DNA from 3 places in the Streptosporangium sp. NPDC002524 genome. Region 1 is predicted to be linked to each of the others. Evidence: riboswitches for the same ligand, from Rfam matches in the RefSeq annotation. Region 1 holds a riboswitch; each other region holds the start of a gene.

Region 1 (5,443 bases):
TCTACTGGTCGCTCTGGGTGGAGCTCCGCTTCTACGTGCTGATCTCGATCCTGGTGATCGCCGGGGTGACGCTCAACCGCTGCCTGGCCTTCATGGGCGTCTGGCTGCTGGCGGCCGGGTACTTCGCCGGGAGCGAGGAGGCCTGGGTCGACCTGGTGGTCATGCCCAAGTACGCGGCGTACTTCGTCGGCGGCATGGCGTTCTTCCTGATGACGAAGTTCGGCCCCAGGCTCGTCCTGTGGTGCCTGGCCGGGATCAGCGGCGGCCTCGCCGTCAGCGCGGCGCTCGACCGGGTGGCCGGGCGGATCGAGAACGTCGGCTACGCCGCGATGCCCGTGCCCGAGTGGGCCGTGGTCGCCACCGTGGTCGGCTTCTACGTGCTCATGGCGATGGTGGCGCTCGGCTGGCTGGGGTGGCTGCGCTGGCGCGGCCTGGTCGTCCTGGGCGCGCTCACCTACCCGCTCTACCTCTTCCACACCCCGGCCGCCGTCCTGATCGTCCCCGCCCTGCGGGACACGCTGCCGCCCCCGCTGACCGCGCTGGTCACCCTGCTGGCCGCGATGGCGTTCTCGTACGTGGTGTACCGGGTGGCCGAGCGCCCGCTTCAGGAGTTCGTCAAGTCCAGGAGGCGCAGAAAGGCCGCATCCCCGTCCCCGTCACAGCTCCCCGCGCTCTCCTCGATCCCCCTCGCAACGGGCGAAAAGGCTTCGGTGCCATAACTGTCCGACCACCGGGCATAGTGAAGGGTCTAGGGTCGGGAATAGATACCACGGAGAGAATCAGTCCCTGACGAACAGAGGGTGCGCATGACGGTACGGCGGGTGATGGGCATCGAGACCGAATACGGCATCTCCGTGCCCGGACAGCCGGGGGCCAACGCGATGGTGACCTCCTCTCAGGTCGTGAACGCCTATCTGGCGGCCTCGGCCGCCAGGGCGCGGCGCGCGCGATGGGACTTCGAGGAGGAGAACCCGCTGCGGGACGCACGGGGGTTCGACCTCGCGCGGGAGGTGGCCGACCAGAGCCAGCTGACCGACGAGGACCTCGGCCTGGCGAACGTGATCCTCACCAACGGGGCCAGGCTGTACGTCGACCACGCCCACCCCGAATACTCCACGCCCGAGTGCACCAATCCCCGGGCGGCGGTGATCTGGGACAAGGCGGGCGAGCGGGTGATGCACGACGCGGCGGTCCGCGCCTCGGCGATGCCGGCCAACGCCCCGATCCAGCTCTACAAGAACAACACCGACAACAAGGGCGCCTCCTACGGCTGCCATGAGAACTACCTCATGCGCCGGGCCACCTCGTTCGCCGACATCGTCAGGCACCTGACGCCGTTCTTCGTCTCCCGGCAGGTCGTCACCGGCGCGGGCAAGGTCGGCATCGGCCAGGACTCCCGGGGCGAGGGCTTCCAGATCAGCCAGCGGGCCGACTTCTTCGAGGTCGAGGTGGGCCTGGAGACGACGCTCAAGCGGCCGATCATCAACACCCGGGACGAGCCCCACGCCGACCCGGAGAAATACCGCCGCCTGCACGTCATCATCGGCGACGCCAACATGTCGGAGATCTCGACCTACCTGAAGCTGGGATCGACCGCGCTCGTCCTGGCCATGATCGAGGACAACTACTTCACCCGCGACCTCGCCGTGGACAACCCCGTCCAGGCCCTGCGCGCGGTCTCGCACGACCCCACGCTCAAGTACGAGATCTCCATGCGCGACGGCCGCAAGCTGACGGCGGTGCAGCTGCAGATGGAGTATCTGGAGCTCGCCCGCAAGTACGCCGAGGAGCGCAGCGCCAACGGCCTGGACGAGCCCACCAAGGACATCCTGGAGCGCTGGGAGTCGGTCCTCACCCGCCTGGCGGAGGACCCGATGCAGCTGTCCAGGGAGCTCGACTGGGTGGCCAAGCTGGAGCTCCTGGAGGGCTACCGCACGCGTGACGGCCTGCCCTGGTCGCACCCGCGCCTGCAGCTCGTCGATCTCCAGTACTCCGACATCCGGCCCGACCGGGGGCTCTACAACCGCCTGGTCGCCCGGGGCCGCATGCAGCGCCTGGTCACCGAGGAAGAGGTCCAGCGGGCCGTCGAGGTGCCGCCCAACGACACCCGGGCCTACTTCCGCGGCCGATGCCTGAGCCAGTACAGCGAGTCGGTGGCCGCGGCCTCCTGGGACTCGGTCATCTTCGACATCCCCGGCCGCGAGTCGCTGCAGCGCGTCCCCACCCTTGAGCCGCTGCGCGGCACCAAGGCCCACGTGGGGGAGCTGTTCGACCGCTGCCGTACCGCCGCGGAGCTGGTGACGGCGCTGACCGGCGAGCAGTGAGCCGCCGGGAGGTCCCGAGAGGCGCCTGAGGGGTCCTGAGAGGTCCTGAGAGGGGGGAGGCGGTCCGGCCCGGACCACCTCCCCCCTCGGCGTGCCCGGACCCTTCGCTGCCCTGACCCCTTTCCGGCTGGATCCCTTGCCGCCCGGACCTCTTGGTGTCCGGACGTCCGGACCCCTTGCGGGCCGGATCCCTTGGTGGCCGGGCCTCTTGCGGGCCGGATCCCTTGCGGGCCGGATCCCGGCAAACCGGACACCTGGATTGACGGGGGACGGAGAACCGGGATACGTTCCGGGTGTTTTGTGGCGGTGCGAGGGAAATCCGGTGAGATTCCGGTGCGGTCGCGCCACTGTAACCGGCTCCCCGGAGCCGGAAGCCAGGTCACACTCGGCCGCCACCGACCTACGAAAAGGGACGCGTAAATCCCGGAGGAGGTGGCCGTGAGCCAGATCTCGGCACCGCACGTTCAGCCCATCCCATGGCCCTCGCTCACCCGCTGGCTGCTCGCCGTACCGGTGCTGCTGCTCCTCGCCTACCTGGTCACCTTCGACCAGGGAGCGATCTCCCAGGCGGGAAACTACCTGCACGAACTCATGCACGACGGGCGTCACCTGCTCGGCGTACCGTGCCACTGAGCCACAGGTGATCACCAAACTCATCGTCCGGGGTCTCGTCGTCGGACTGCTCGCAGGGCTGCTCGCGGCCGTCTTCGCCTACACCGTCGGCGAACCGCGCATCGACCAGGCCATCGCGCTGGAGGAGGCGGCCGCCGCGGCCGCCGCCCCGGCCGGGACACACGACGACACCGGGACCGCCGCCCACTCCCACGACGAGGAGGAGGCGCTGGTCAGCAGGGACGGGCAGCGCTTCGGGCTCTTCCTCGCCCTCGGCCTGTACGGCCTGGCGATCGGGGGCCTGTTCTCCCTCGTCTACGCGGCCGTACGAGGCCGGGCGGGACCCCGCTCGGAACCGGTGCTCGCGGTCACGCTCGCCGCCGCCGCGTTCACCTCCGTCGTCCTCATCCCCTTCGTGAAGTATCCCGCCAACCCTCCGGCCGTCGGCGATCCGGAGACCATCAACCAGCGAACCGTGCTCTACCTGGTCGCGGTGGTCATCGGGATCCTCGCCGTCGCCGCGGCCGTCGCCGCCTACCGCTACGCCTCGCGGAGCGAACCGTGGGTGCGCTGGCTGTCGGCGGGCGCCACCTTCCTGGTCCCCGTCGTCGCGGCCTGGATCCTCCTGCCGGAGATCTCGGAGGTGCCCCAGGGCTTCCCCGCCGACCTCCTGTGGGACTTCAGGGTCGCCTCCATAGGGACCCAGGTGGTCTTCTGGGCCGGTGTCGGCGCGCTGTTCGCCTTCGCCGCCCGCAGGCGCGGCCCGGTGTGACGACCCCCTCGGGGGTCACCCGCCTGCTCCTGGTCTGCCACGCCTCCACCTCGGCGACGGTACGGGCCGCGTTCCCGGGTGACGAACCACTCGACGAACGCGGCCTGCGCCGGGCCGGGGAGATGGCGGGGGACCTCGGCCCGGGGCCCGCGGCCTGCCCTCCCGAGCTGCGCTGCGTCCAGACCGCGGCGGCGCTCGGCCTGCGGGCCGAGCACGACCCGCTGCTGGCCGACTGCGACTACGGCCGCTGGAGCGGGATGACCCTCGGCGAGGTCGAGGCCGCCGAACCCGAGGCGCTCGCCTCCTGGCTCGGCGACCCCGGCGCGGCGCCGCACGGCGGGGAGCCGGTCACCGCGCTCCTCGCCCGGGTGTCAGGCTGGCTCGCCGCCCGCGCCCCCGGCAGGGCCGTCGCGGTCACCCACCCGGCGGTCGTCCGCGCCGCGGTCGTCCACGCCCTCGGCGCCCCCGCCCAGTCCTTCTGGCGCGTCGACGTCGCGCCGCTGGCCCGCGTGACGCTCACCGGGCGCGGCGGGCGCTGGCGGCTCAGCTACCTCCCATGACGGTCAGAGCGCCCGGCGGCCCTTTGATCGCGACTGCTTTCGACTGATTTCGACGAGACGGACAGGAGATCCCGAAGGTGCCTGACTCCCGCTATCCCTTCACCGCGATCGTGGGGCTGGAGGACCTGAAACTCGCGCTGATCCTCAACGCGGTCTCCCCCCGCGTCGGGGGAGTGCTGGTCAGGGGGGAGAAGGGCACCGCCAAGTCCACGGTCGTGCGGGCGCTGGCCGCGCTCCTGCCGCCCGTCGAGGTGGTGACCGGCTGCCGCTTCTCCTGCGACCCGGCCGCCCCCGACCCCGGCTGCCCGGACGGCCCGCACGAGAGCCGTACACCCCCGGCCCCCCAGCCCGCCACCGTGCGGCCCGGCGAAGCCCGGCCAGACGGGACTCAGCCCGTCACCGTGCGGCCAGACGGAGCTGAGCCCGGTGAAACTCAGCCCGATGGGGCTCGGCTCGGAGAGGCTCGGCCCGGCGCGGCTCAGTCCGTCACCGGGCAGTCCGTCACCGAACGGGCCGCCACCGAACGGGCCGCCACCGGGCGGTCCGGCGGAGCGCGGGACGGCGCCGCGCGGCCCGCCCGGCTGGTCGAGTTGCCCGTCGGCGCCTCCGAGGACCGTCTCGTCGGCTCCCTCGACATCGAGCGCGCCCTCACCGAGGGCGTGAAATCCTTCGAACCCGGCCTCCTGGCGAGCGCCCACCGGGGCGTCCTGTACGTGGACGAGGTCAACCTCCTCCACGACCACCTGGTGGACCTGCTGCTCGACGCCGCCGCCCTCGGCACCTGCTACGTCGAGCGCGAGGGGGTGTCGGTACGGCACGCCGCCCGGTTCCTGCTGGTCGGGACGATGAACCCCGAGGAGGGGGAGCTGCGCCCGCAGCTGCTCGACCGCTTCGGGCTGACCGTGGAGGTCCGGGCCTCGCGGGAACCGTCCCAGCGGGTGGACGTGGTACGGCGCCGCCTGGCCTTCGAGGCCGACCCCGACGCCTTCGCCGCCGCCTGGTCGGACGAGGAGCGGGCGCTGGCCGCGCGCATCGCCGAGGCGCGTGCCCGGGTCCCCCAGGTCGTCCTGCCGGACGCGGCACTGCTCAGGATCGCCACCGTCTGCGCGGGCTTCGAGGTGGACGGGCTCCGGGCCGACCTGGTCACCGCCGGTGCGGCGATCGCGCACGCCGCC
Region 2 (5,443 bases), on a different contig from region 1:
GTTCCGGCACCCGGGGGTCACCGAGGGTGCAGACCACCTCGTTGCCCGCGGGCAGGCGCCGCCGGGTCACCCCGGAGGCGACCATCATGGCGTCGCAGAGCACCGGGGCACCCGCGCGGAGCGCCTCGCGCGCCGAGGCCACGACACCGGGCGACCAGCGCAGATCGCTCACCAGGTCGACCATCCCGCAGGCGTGGATCATGCGGACCGCGACCCGGGCGACGTCGGCGGGCAGGCCCGACAGGTCGGCCTCCGCGCGGATGGTGGCGAAGGAGCGGCGGTAGATCTCCGCGCCGTCTCGGACGTAGTCGATCACAGTTCCCCTCTGGCGGCCGCCAGCGCGGCCGCGGTCTCCTCGATGCCGGAGCAGGTCAGGCCGGTGCCGTCCAGTTCCAGGCGGTAGCCGTCACCGGTGGCGACCACATCCACGACCCGCCCCCTCGGACGGCCGCAGCGCCTGCCGCACCCCGCCCAGTGCACGGGGAGCGTATCGGTGCCCGGCCCCCTCCCGGACGGCGGGGCCACGGACGGCCCACTCTCGGACGGCCCACTCTCAGACGGCCCACTCTCGGACGACTCGCTCCCGGACGGCTCGTCTCCGAGCGGGGCGGCTGTGGAGGGCGGGGCCATGGCGATGCCGATGCTGGTGGCCGCGTCGGCCTGGACGTCGGCCAGGGATTTGGCGCAGCCGGGACGGCCGGTGCAGGCCGTCACACCGATCCACGGCGAGGCGGGGTCGACGACCAGCCCGGCGGACCGCAGGCGGGCGGCCGTGCCCGCGACCTCGGCACGGTCCAGGCCGGGCAGGACCACGCCGCGCCACGGCGTGAGCCGGATCTCCCCGCCCGAGGCGGCGTCCGCGAGCAGCAGTGCCTGCTCGGAGGTGAGCCGCCCCAGCGGGATCGCCACCCCGAGCGCGACCCGCGCGCCCTCGCCTCCGATGCCGATGCCGTTCTCGTCCCCGCTCCCGCCGCCGAGCCCGTCTTTGTGCCCGTCTTTGAGCCTGTCTTCGGGTCTGCCTCCAAGCCCGTCTCCAAGCCCGTCTCCAAGCCTGTCTCTGATGCCGTCCTCGATGTCGTCCCCGGCGTCGCCCTCGGTGCTGTTTCCGGGACCCGTCTCACCCCCTGTCCCGTCCCCGGCCCTGCCCGTGCTCTCGATGACGCCGACCGGTCCGAGGGCCACGACCCGTGGCCTCACCGGGTCGAAGGGCGTCGTACCGGGGAGCCCGAGGGCGGTTCGCACCCGGGCGGCGATCAGGGAGGGGCCGTCGGGGAGTTCGGCGATCCGCCAGGCGGTGACGTCCCGGACGGCCAGCTCGTCGAGGAACGCCTCGGCGGCGGTGAGGAGGGCGGTCACGGCGCCGTCCAGCGGGACGCGCAGGCCGGTGTCGGTCCCGGCGAGGATCAGCGCGGCCTCGTCCGGCCCCGTGGGCAGGATCCCGGCGTCCGCGCCCAGTCCGGCCACGTCCCCCCGGCCGTCGTCGAGGGCGAACATGAACCGCCCCGGCAGGGCGGCGAGGGCGGGGCGGGCGCACAGCCGCCGGTCCAGCTCGCCGATCAGCGGTGTGACGTCGACGATCCCGCCGCCGTCCGGATGACCTGAACGGCGTGGGTGGCCCGGATACCCCGGGACGTTCGTGCCGTCCGGAGCATCCGCGCCACTCGGCCCGCTCGATCCGCTCAGCCTGTTCGGTCCGTTCGGTCTGCTTGGTCCGTTCGCCCTGTTCGGGTCAGCCGGTTCGGCCGGTGCGCTCAGCCCGGTAGACCCGGTAGACCCGGTATATCCGGCAGACCAGGTTGGCTCAGTCAGTCCGGTCGGCCCGTCCAGACCGGTCAGTCCGGTCAGCGGGGAGGCGAGGATGTTGCGGATCCGCTCGTGCGTCGCCGAGGGCAGCAGACCCGCCCTCGCCATCCGCGCGGCGAACCCGTTCTCCGCGCCATTTTCCGCGTTGTTCCCCGTACCGCCCCCCGCGTCGCCGTCCGGATCCGCCGGGCCGAGGCCGCGTACCTGGACGTTCGCGCGGGAGGTCAGCTCGATGACGCCGCTGCCGTACGTCGACGCGGCGTCGGCGAGTTCGCGCAGCTGGGAAGGGGTGAGACGGCCACCGGGCACGCGGACGCGGGCCAGGCCGCCGTCCGCGGCGGCATGGACCTGGAGCGCCCCGGGGCACGCGTCGAGTCGCGATCGTCCGGAAAAGTCGGCAATGGACACTCGAAGGATGTTAACGCCAGTTTCTTGCAACGAACCGGACTGCCGTAGTGTCATCGGTGGCGACGGCAAAGGGAGGAAGCCGGTGTGATTCCGGCGCGGTCCCGCCACTGTAACCGGGGAGCGAACCCCACCCGGGCCACTGTCCGACGACGGGCGGGAAGGCCGGGGTGAGCACCGATCCGGGAGCCAGGAGACTCCAGCCGTCGCGGCCGACGACGACCCGGGGCGAGGACCCCGAGGGAGGAAGCTCCGTGCGCTCTTCGCCGTTCCCCCGCGACACCGTGACATCGCCGTTCCCCCGCCACGTCGTGGCATCCCTGGGCCGTACCGCCCTGCCTCTCCTGGAGTGTGGCGCGTGATCCTCCTGCTCTCGACCTCCGACACCGACCTGCTGAGCGCCCGCGCGAGCGGCGCCGGCTACCGGCTCGGCAACCCCGCCAGGCTCTCCGCAGCCGACCTCCCGCCGCTGCTGGAGGGCGCCGACCTGGTCGTGGTACGCCTGCTGGGCGGGCGCCGCGCCTGGGAGGAGGGGCTGGACGCCCTGCTCGCCGGTCCCCGGCCCGTCGTCGTGCTCGGTGGCGAGCAGGCGCCCGACGCCGAGCTGATGGAGCTGTCCACCGTGCCCGGCGGGGTCTGCGCCGAGGCGCACGCGTACCTCGCCCACGGCGGCCCGGCCAACCTGACCGAGCTGCACCACTTCCTGTCCGACACGCTGCTGCTCACCGGCCACGGGTTCGCCGCGCCCGAGCCCACCCCCACGTGGGGCACGCTGGAGCGCGAGGCGCGCGACCAGGACGGGCACGACGGGCCCGTCGTCGGGGTGCTCTACTACCGGGCCCACCACGTGGCCGGCAACACGGCCTTCGTCGAGGCGCTCTGCTCGGCGATCGAGGACGCGGGCGCGCGGGCGCTGCCGGTGTACTGCGCCTCCCTGCGCACCGCCGAGCCCGGCCTGGTGGAGGTCCTGCGTACGGTGGACGCCCTGGTGGTGACCGTGCTCGCCGCGGGCGGCACCCGTCCGGCGACCGCGTCGGCGGGCGGGGACGACGAGGCCTGGGACGTCGGCGCGCTCGCCGAGCTGGACGTGCCGATCCTGCAGGGCCTGTGCCTGACGAGCAGCCGGGCCTCCTGGGCGGAGAACGACGACGGCCTGTCCCCGCTGGACGCCGCCACCCAGGTCGCGATCCCCGAGTTCGACGGGCGGATCATCACGGTGCCGTTCTCCTTCAAGGAGATCGACGAGGACGGGCTGACCGTCTACGTGGCCGACCCCGAGCGGGCCTCGCGGGTGGCGGGTATCGCGGTGCGGCACGCCGCGCTGCGGCACATCCCGCCCGCCGAGCGGCGGCTGGTGCTGATGCTGTCGGCGTACCCCACCAAGCATGCCCGCATCGGCAACGCCGTCGGCCTGGACACCCCGGCCAGCCTGGTGCGGCTGCTGGCCGCGCTGCGCGAGCGCGGGTACGACATCGGCGCCGAGGACGAGCTGCCCGGGGTGACCGGGCAGGACGGCGACGCGCTCATCCACGCGCTGATCGCCGCGGGCGGGCAGGACCAGGACTGGCTCACCGAGGAGCAGCTCGCCGGGAACCCGGTGCGCATCGCGGCGGGCCGGTACGCCGAGTGGTACGCCACCCTCCCCTCGGACCTGCGCGCCCGGATGGAGGAGCACTGGGGCCCGGCGCCCGGCGAGCTGTTCGTGGACAGGTCGCGCGACCCGGAGGGCGAGATCGTGCTGGCCGCGCTGCGCTCGGGCAACGTGGTGGTCATGGTGCAGCCGCCGCGCGGTTTCGGCGAGAACCCCATCGCGATCTACCACGACCCCGACCTGCCGCCCAGCCACCACTACCTGGCCGCCTACCGCTGGCTGGCCGACGGCTTCGGCGCGCACGCGATGGTCCACGTGGGCAAGCACGGCAACCTGGAGTGGCTGCCCGGCAAGTCGGCGGGCTTGTCGGCCTCCTGCGGCCCGGACGCCGCGCTCGGCGACCTGCCGCTGATCTACCCGTTCCTCGTCAACGACCCCGGTGAGGGGACCCAGGCCAAGCGTCGCGCGCACGCCACCCTGGTCGACCACCTCGTGCCCCCGATGGCCCGCGCCGACAGCTACGGGGACATGGCCAGGCTGGAGCAGCTCCTCGACGAGCACGCCTCCATCGCGGCGATGGACCCGGCCAAGCTGCCCGCGATCCGCGCCCAGATCTGGACGCTCATCCAGGCCGCCAGGCTCGACCACGACCTCGGCATCGCCGACCGCCCGCACGACGCCGAGTTCGACGACTTCCTGCTGCACATCGACGGCTGGCTGTGCGAGGTCAAGGACGTCCAGATCCGCGACGGCCTGCACGTGCTGGGGGCCGCCCCCGAGGGGCAGCCGCGCGTTGACCTGGTGCTGGCCATGCTGCGCGCCCGGCAGATGTGGGCGGGCAGCGAGGCGCTCGTCGGGCTGCGCGAGGCCCTCGGCCTGGCCGAGGACGGCAGCGCGGGACGGGTCGGCGTCGACGAGGCCGAGACCCTGGCCCGCGCCCTGGTCGAGGCCATGGAGCGGCGTGGCTGGGACCCGTCGGCGGCGGGCGAGGTGACCGCCGAGATCCTGGGCCACGCGGCTTCCCCAGCCGCTCCGGTCGCTCCGGCCGCCCTGGCCGCTCCGGCCGACTCGAACGGCTCGAACGACACGACCGGCTCGACCGGCGTGACGGCTGAGGGCGGCGGGGCCGACAACGTGGCAGGCGCGACCGGCGTGATGGCTGAGGGCGGCGCCCCCGGCACGATCGTTTCGGCCGATCCGGAAGGCGCCCCCGGCACGGGCGACGCGAGGGGATCGACCGGCGCACCCGGCGCGGATCTCGGGACGGTGGAGCGGATCCTGCGGTTCGCCGCCGTCGAGGTCGTGCCCCGGCTGGCGCGTACCACCGACGAGATCGACGCGATCCTGCACGCCCTCGACGGCGGTTACGTCCCGGCGGGGCCGAGCGGGTCGCCGCTGCGCGGGCTGATCAACGTGCTCCCCACCGGCCGCAACTTCTACTCGGTCGACCCCAAGGCCGTGCCGAGCAGGCTGGCGTGGGAGACGGGCCAGGCGATGGCCGACTCCCTGCTGGAACGCTACCGCGCCGACACCGGTGACTGGCCGCGCTCGGTCGGCCTGTCGGTCTGGGGGACCAGCGCCATGCGTACCGCGGGGGACGACGTCGCCGAGGTGCTGGCGCTGCTCGGCGTGCGGCCGGTCTGG
Region 3 (5,443 bases), on a different contig from region 1:
AGGCGGTTGATCAGGTGGCGCTCCTCGGGCGTCATCCTCGCCAGGTCGGCCAGGTCGGAGGTGAGGTCCACCTCCTCGACGGTCCAGGTGTTGCGGATCGCGGCCCGGTAGCGCTCGTAGAACTCGGGATAGCGCATCGGCCGCAGGGTGAGGTCCATGCCGGGGTCGAGCAACATCGGGATAGTGCCTTTCCGAAAGCTTTCAGGGAACCGGGGCGACGGCTACTGGCAGGCGTCGCAGTACTCGGGGTTCTCCAGGGAGCAGGCCACGGCCCCGGGATCGGCGACCGGCGCCGCCACGGTGGCCTGCGCGATCCGGGTGGCCGGGCGCGAGCGCAGGTAGTAGGTGGTCTTGAGACCCGACTTCCACGCGTAGGCGTACATCGAGGAGAGCTTGCCGATGGTCGGCGTGGCCATGAAGAGGTTCAGCGACTGCGACTGGTCGATGTACGGGGTGCGCGCGGCGGCCAGGTCGATCAGCGCCTTCTGCGGCAGCTCCCAGGCGGTCCGGTAGAGCTCCTTCAGGTCGGCGGGGATCTCCGGGATGTCCTGGACGGAGCCGTCGGCGCGCTTGATCGCGTCGCGGATCGGCGGGGTCCACAGCCCACGTGCCTGGAGGTCGCGGACGAGATAGCGGTTGACCTGAAGGAACTCCCCCGAGAGGGTCTCGCGCTTGAAGACGTTGGAGACCTGCGGCTCGATGCACTCGTAGCAGCCCGCGATGGAGGCGATCGTCGCCGTCGGCGCGATCGCGATCATCAGCGAGTTGCGCAGCCCGGTCCCGGCGATCCGCTCCCTGAGCTCCGCCCACTCCGCCGACCCCGCCGCCCCGTAGTGGTCGGGGTGCAGCACCCCGCCCGCGGCCCTGGTCTCCTCGTACGAGGGGTGACGGCCCCGCTCCACGGCCAGGTCTGAGGAGGTCCGGTAGGCGGCGAGCGCGATCTCCTCGGAGATCCGGGTGGACAGCTCCAGGGCGCGCGGCGAGTCGAACGGCAGCCGCAGCGTGAACAGCACGTCGGCCAGGCCCATCACGCCGAGCCCGATCGGGCGCCACCTCCGGTTGGCCGCCTCCGCCTCGGGGGTCGGGTAGAAGCCCAGGTCGATGGTGCGGTCGAGGAACCGCACGGCGGTGCGGACGGTCGCGCGCAGCCGGGCCCAGTCGATCCCGTCCCCGGCCTCCCCGGCCTCTCCGGACGCCCCGGCCTCCGCCGCCAGGTGGGCGGCGAGGTTGATCGAGCCGAGGTTGCAGACGGCGGTCTCCGCGTCGCCGGTGACCTCCAGGATCTCGGTGCAGAGGTTCGACAGGTGGATGACGTTCTCCGGCCTGGCCGTCTGGTTGGAGGTCCGGTTGGCCGCGTCCTTGAAGGTCATCCAGCCGTTGCCGGTCTGGGCGAGCGTGCGCATCATCCGCCCGTACAGGGTGCGGGCGGGGATCTGCCTGGTGAACCGGCCCTCGGCCTCGGCGGCCCGGTAGGCGTCGTCGAACGCGGCGCCGTACAGGTCGGTGAGGTGCGGGACGTCCTTGGGGTCGAACAGCGACCAGACCCCGTCGGCCTCGACGCGGCGCATGAACTCGTCGGGGATCCAGTTGGCCAGGTTCAGGTTGTGCGTGCGGCGGGCCTCCTCGCCGGTGTTGTCGCGCAGCTCCAGGAACTCCTCGACGTCGGCGTGCCAGGGCTCCAGGTAGACGCAGGCCGCGCCCTTGCGGCGGCCTCCCTGATTGACCGCGGCGACGCTGGAGTCGAGCGTGCGCAGCCAGGGCACGATGCCGTTGGAGTGGCCGTTGGTGCCCCGGATCAGCGAGCCCCGCGAGCGGACCCTGGTCCAGGAGATCCCGATGCCCCCCGCGTACTTCGACAGCCGCGCGACCTGCCCGTAGCGCTCGTAGATGGACTCCAGCTCGTCGCGGGGCGAGTCGAGCAGGAAGCACGAGGAGAGCTGGGGCCTGCGGGAGCCGGAGTTGAACAGCGTGGGCGAGCTGGGCAGGTAGGACAGGGTGGCCATGAGCGCGTACAGCTCGGCGGCCTCCTCGACGGTCTCGGACAGGCCGCAGGCCACCCGCAGGAAGAAGTGCTGCGGGCGCTCCAGGACCTTGCGGGTCCGCGGGTGGCGCAGCAGGTAGCGGTCGTAGACGGTACGCAGCCCGAAATACTCGAACCTGGCGTCGGCCTCCGGATCGGCCAGCGCGTCCAGCGCCCCGGCGTGGGCGGCCACGAACTCCGCGAGCCCGTCCTGGATCAGCCCCGCCTCGTGGGTCGCGGCGACGGACTCGGAGAAGTCGCGGACGCCGTGCTCGGCGGCCTCGTCGGCGATCAGCTCGGCCAGCATCGCGGCGGCGGCCCTGGAGTTGGCGGGATCGGTGATCACCCGTGCGGCGGCCTCGTCGATCGCCAGCCTGCGCCCGTCCAGCAAACTCCCGACGCCCCCGACACCGTCGCCGCCCGTCGAGGTCGCCACGCCCCCGACACCGTCGCCGCCAGTCACGGCCACCGCGTCCCCGACACCGGCGCCGCCCGCCGCGGCCACCGCGTTCCCGACGGCGCCCTCGCTCGTCGCGGCCGTCACCGTGCCCGCGGCACCCGCGACGTTCTCCGCGTCTCCGATGTCGCCGTCGTCCGTCGCGGTCCCCGCCGCGCCACCCGTCGCGGTCTCCGCCAATGCCTGTGTCACGTAGTGCCCCTCGCTCGATCGGACTTCCCCGTACGGCTCCGCCGGATGGGCACGCGTCCGCGAGCGATCCCGGGCACGCCGGATCGCCTCGTTCCGCGGGCCCTCCCACGAGGCCCTGGACAATCACGTCACCGGCAGGTCTTCGGACTCACGGGCGCACCACACACGCCTACCGGCCGTCGCTTCCCGGGCATGGCTCACCCAGTGCTCAATGACGGCTTTCGTTCCCGTTCACCGCTGCGGGGCAGTCCCGGAATCTCACCGGGTTCCCTCTTGCCTCGCCCCTCGCGGGGCGAACCAGCAACGAGCAGGATCCTACATCTAGGGGCGTCTGACGCAACTACCCCAACAAGTTGTGTCGGAGGACTTCAACAGTCCGAGCTCGTGCAGCACGCCGCGCGTGCGGGCCGTCTCGGTGGAGAGCCACTGGCGGAACTCGTCGCCGCTGAGGTAGACCCGGCTCCAGCCGTGGGACGCGCACAGGGCACGCCAGCGCGGCGCGGCGTCGATACCGTCACACAGGGCGATCGCGGCGTCCCGGTCCCCCGGGCTCATGTCCTTGGGGCCCAGCAGGCCGCACCAGTCGCTGTACTCCAGCCGGACGTCGACCTCCATGAGCGTCGGGGCGTCGATCCCGTCGATCCGGCCACCGGAGGAGACCACCAGGGGCCGCAGCCGGCCTGCGGCGATCTCGGGCCGCAGGGCGCGCGCCGACCCCAGCAGGGCCGCCACCCGGCCGACGTGGAGCGCCTCGGAGGCGTCCTCGGGGGCGAGGTATCCGGCGTACTCCAGCAGCCGGGTGTCCACCCCGAGACACTTGCCGATCATGCCGTAGAGCACGTGGTCCGAGCCGCCCTCCGACCGGCCGCCGACCGTCAGCTTCGCGGGGTCGTGCCGCAGCCGCGTGACGAAGTCCTCGAAGGTACGCAGGGGGGAGCCGGAGGGGACGACCAGGACCGCCCAGTCTCCGGCCAGGCGGGCGATGGGGGTGGCGGCGTTCACCACGGCCGCGGTGTTGGCGATCTCCGCGGCGGCCACCATCGGCATCGAGGTGACGAGCAGCCTGCCCTCGCGCGCGAAGGGGCCGCGGAAGACGCCGAACGCGTCGCGCGGGGCGGAGCCCAGGGCCCCCTGCCGCTCGACGGCCATCGCGGTGCCCACCAGCCCCGACTGGACCAGGACGGTCGCCAGCCTGCCCGCGATGCCGTCCCAGCCGTGGCCGTCGGCGGTCGATTCGAGGAGGAACAGGCGCTTCACCGCGGAATCGGGGCCGGTGTCCGTGCCGCACCCCGCGACGAGCACGGCCCCCGCCGCCAATGCGAAAAACCCCCTACGGCGCATAAGCGCCCCTTCCCCCAAGAACCCCCTATTCCATAGGTTACCTACCCATCACTTTCCGTGATGAAGTGGGGTATGCCGGAATTTCCGGCAGTCCATCACTCAGCCGCAGATCACCGGAAAAACCACCAAAAATCCGGATATCGGGGGCGGCTGTCTCCACGGGAGAGGAGCCCCGGAAGGCGTACCCCGCCCCCGGCAGACCGGAGACGGGAACGGGGACGGGACGGGGACGGGGACACGAGAGGAAGCGGGGTTCACTCCACCGTGACGCTCTTGGCCAGGTTCCTCGGCTTGTCGACGTCCCGGCCCAGCGCCACGGCGGCGTGGTAGGCGAAGAGCTGGAGCGGGATCGAGAGCAGGATCGGGTCCAGCTCGGTCTCGTTCTTGGGCACCACGACGCAGTCGTCGGCCAGCTTGGGGTCGGCCGTACGGTGGCCCACCATGAGCACCCTGCCGCCCCTGGCGCGGATCTCGCCCAGCGTGGTGAGGTTCTTGTCCAGCAGCTCGTCGTCGGGGACGATCGCCACCGTCGGCATGTCCGGCCCGATCAGCGCCAGCGGCCCGTGCTTGAGCTCGCTGGCCGGATACGCCTCGGCGTGCACGTACGAGATCTCCTTGAGCTTCTGCGCGCCCTCGCGGGCCACCGGATAGCCCCTGACCCGGCCCACGAACATCATGCTCGGCGACTCGGCGTACTTGCCGGCCAGCTCCTTGAGCTGCGGCTCCAGCGCCAGGATCTCCTTGATCTGGTCCGGCAGCCTCCGCAGGCCGTCGCAGATCCTGCGGCCGTCGGCGGGAGACAGGTCACGCACCCGGCCCAGGTGCAGCGCGAGCAGCGCGAAGGCCACGGCGGTCGAGGTGAACGCCTTGGTGCTCGCCACCGAGACCTCGGGACCCGCGTGCAGGTAGACGCCGCCGTCGCACTCGCGGGCGATCGCGCTGCCCACGGTGTTGACGATGCCGAGCACCCTGCCGCCCTTGCGCTTGAGCTCCTGCACGGCGGCGAGGGTGTCGTAGGTCTCCCCCGACTGGCTGATCGCCACGTAAAGGGTGTCGGCCTCCACCACCGGGCTGCGGTAGCGGAACTCGCTCGCCGGCTCCGCGTCGGCCGGGATGCGCGCCAGCTCCTCGATGAGCTGCGCGCCGATCTGGCCCGAGTAGTACGCGGACCCGCAGCCGATGATCTTCACCCGGCGGAACGAGCGGGTCTCCCGCGCGTCCATGTTGAGACCGCCCAGGTGGGCGATGTGGAAACGGTCGTCCAGCCGCCCGCGCAGCGTCCTGGCCACCGTGTCGGGCTGCTCGGAGATCTCCTTGAGCAGGTAGTGCTCGTAGCCGCCGGTGTCGTAGTGCCCCGCCTCCCAGTCGACGGTCAGCGTCTCCTTCGCCGTCTCCCGCGCGTCGCTGGCGAAGGTGTTGAACCCGTCGGCCCG

Evidence for each region. Region 1 has a riboswitch for cobalamin ahead of ABT053_RS06170 (CbtB domain-containing protein). Riboswitches for the same ligand answer to the same signal wherever they lie in the genome.
Region 2: it holds a riboswitch for cobalamin, as region 1 does, so the genes downstream of both, cobN (cobaltochelatase subunit CobN) here and ABT053_RS06170 (CbtB domain-containing protein) in region 1, are expected to answer to the same signal.
Region 3: it holds a riboswitch for cobalamin, as region 1 does, so the genes downstream of both, ABT053_RS01755 (ribonucleoside-diphosphate reductase subunit alpha) here and ABT053_RS06170 (CbtB domain-containing protein) in region 1, are expected to answer to the same signal.

The regions. Positions count from the first base shown of each region.
Region 1 covers NZ_JBEOWK010000003.1:271,562-277,004, reverse strand. Annotated here, with positions in the region: gene ABT053_RS06180 (acyltransferase family protein) at 1-719, shown strand, start outside; gene dop (depupylase/deamidase Dop) at 807-2,324, shown strand; adenosylcobalamin (AdoCbl) riboswitch at 2,612-2,745, shown strand; gene ABT053_RS06170 (CbtB domain-containing protein) at 2,763-2,957, shown strand; gene ABT053_RS06165 (CbtA family protein) at 2,965-3,708, shown strand; gene ABT053_RS06160 (histidine phosphatase family protein) at 3,705-4,268, shown strand; gene ABT053_RS06155 (VWA domain-containing protein) at 4,346-5,443, shown strand, end outside.
Region 2 covers NZ_JBEOWK010000035.1:39,403-44,845, reverse strand. Annotated here, with positions in the region: gene ABT053_RS38755 (precorrin-8X methylmutase) at 1-316, opposite strand, end outside; gene ABT053_RS38750 (ferredoxin-like domain-containing protein) at 313-2,211, opposite strand; cobalamin riboswitch at 2,258-2,430, shown strand; gene cobN (cobaltochelatase subunit CobN) at 2,567-5,443, shown strand, end outside.
Region 3 covers NZ_JBEOWK010000001.1:426,127-431,569, forward strand. Annotated here, with positions in the region: gene ABT053_RS01750 (ribonucleotide-diphosphate reductase subunit beta) at 1-176, opposite strand, end outside; gene ABT053_RS01755 (ribonucleoside-diphosphate reductase subunit alpha) at 222-2,669, opposite strand; cobalamin riboswitch at 2,786-2,986, opposite strand; gene ABT053_RS01760 (tripartite tricarboxylate transporter substrate-binding protein) at 2,991-3,926, opposite strand; gene glmS (glutamine--fructose-6-phosphate transaminase (isomerizing)) at 4,265-5,443, opposite strand, start outside.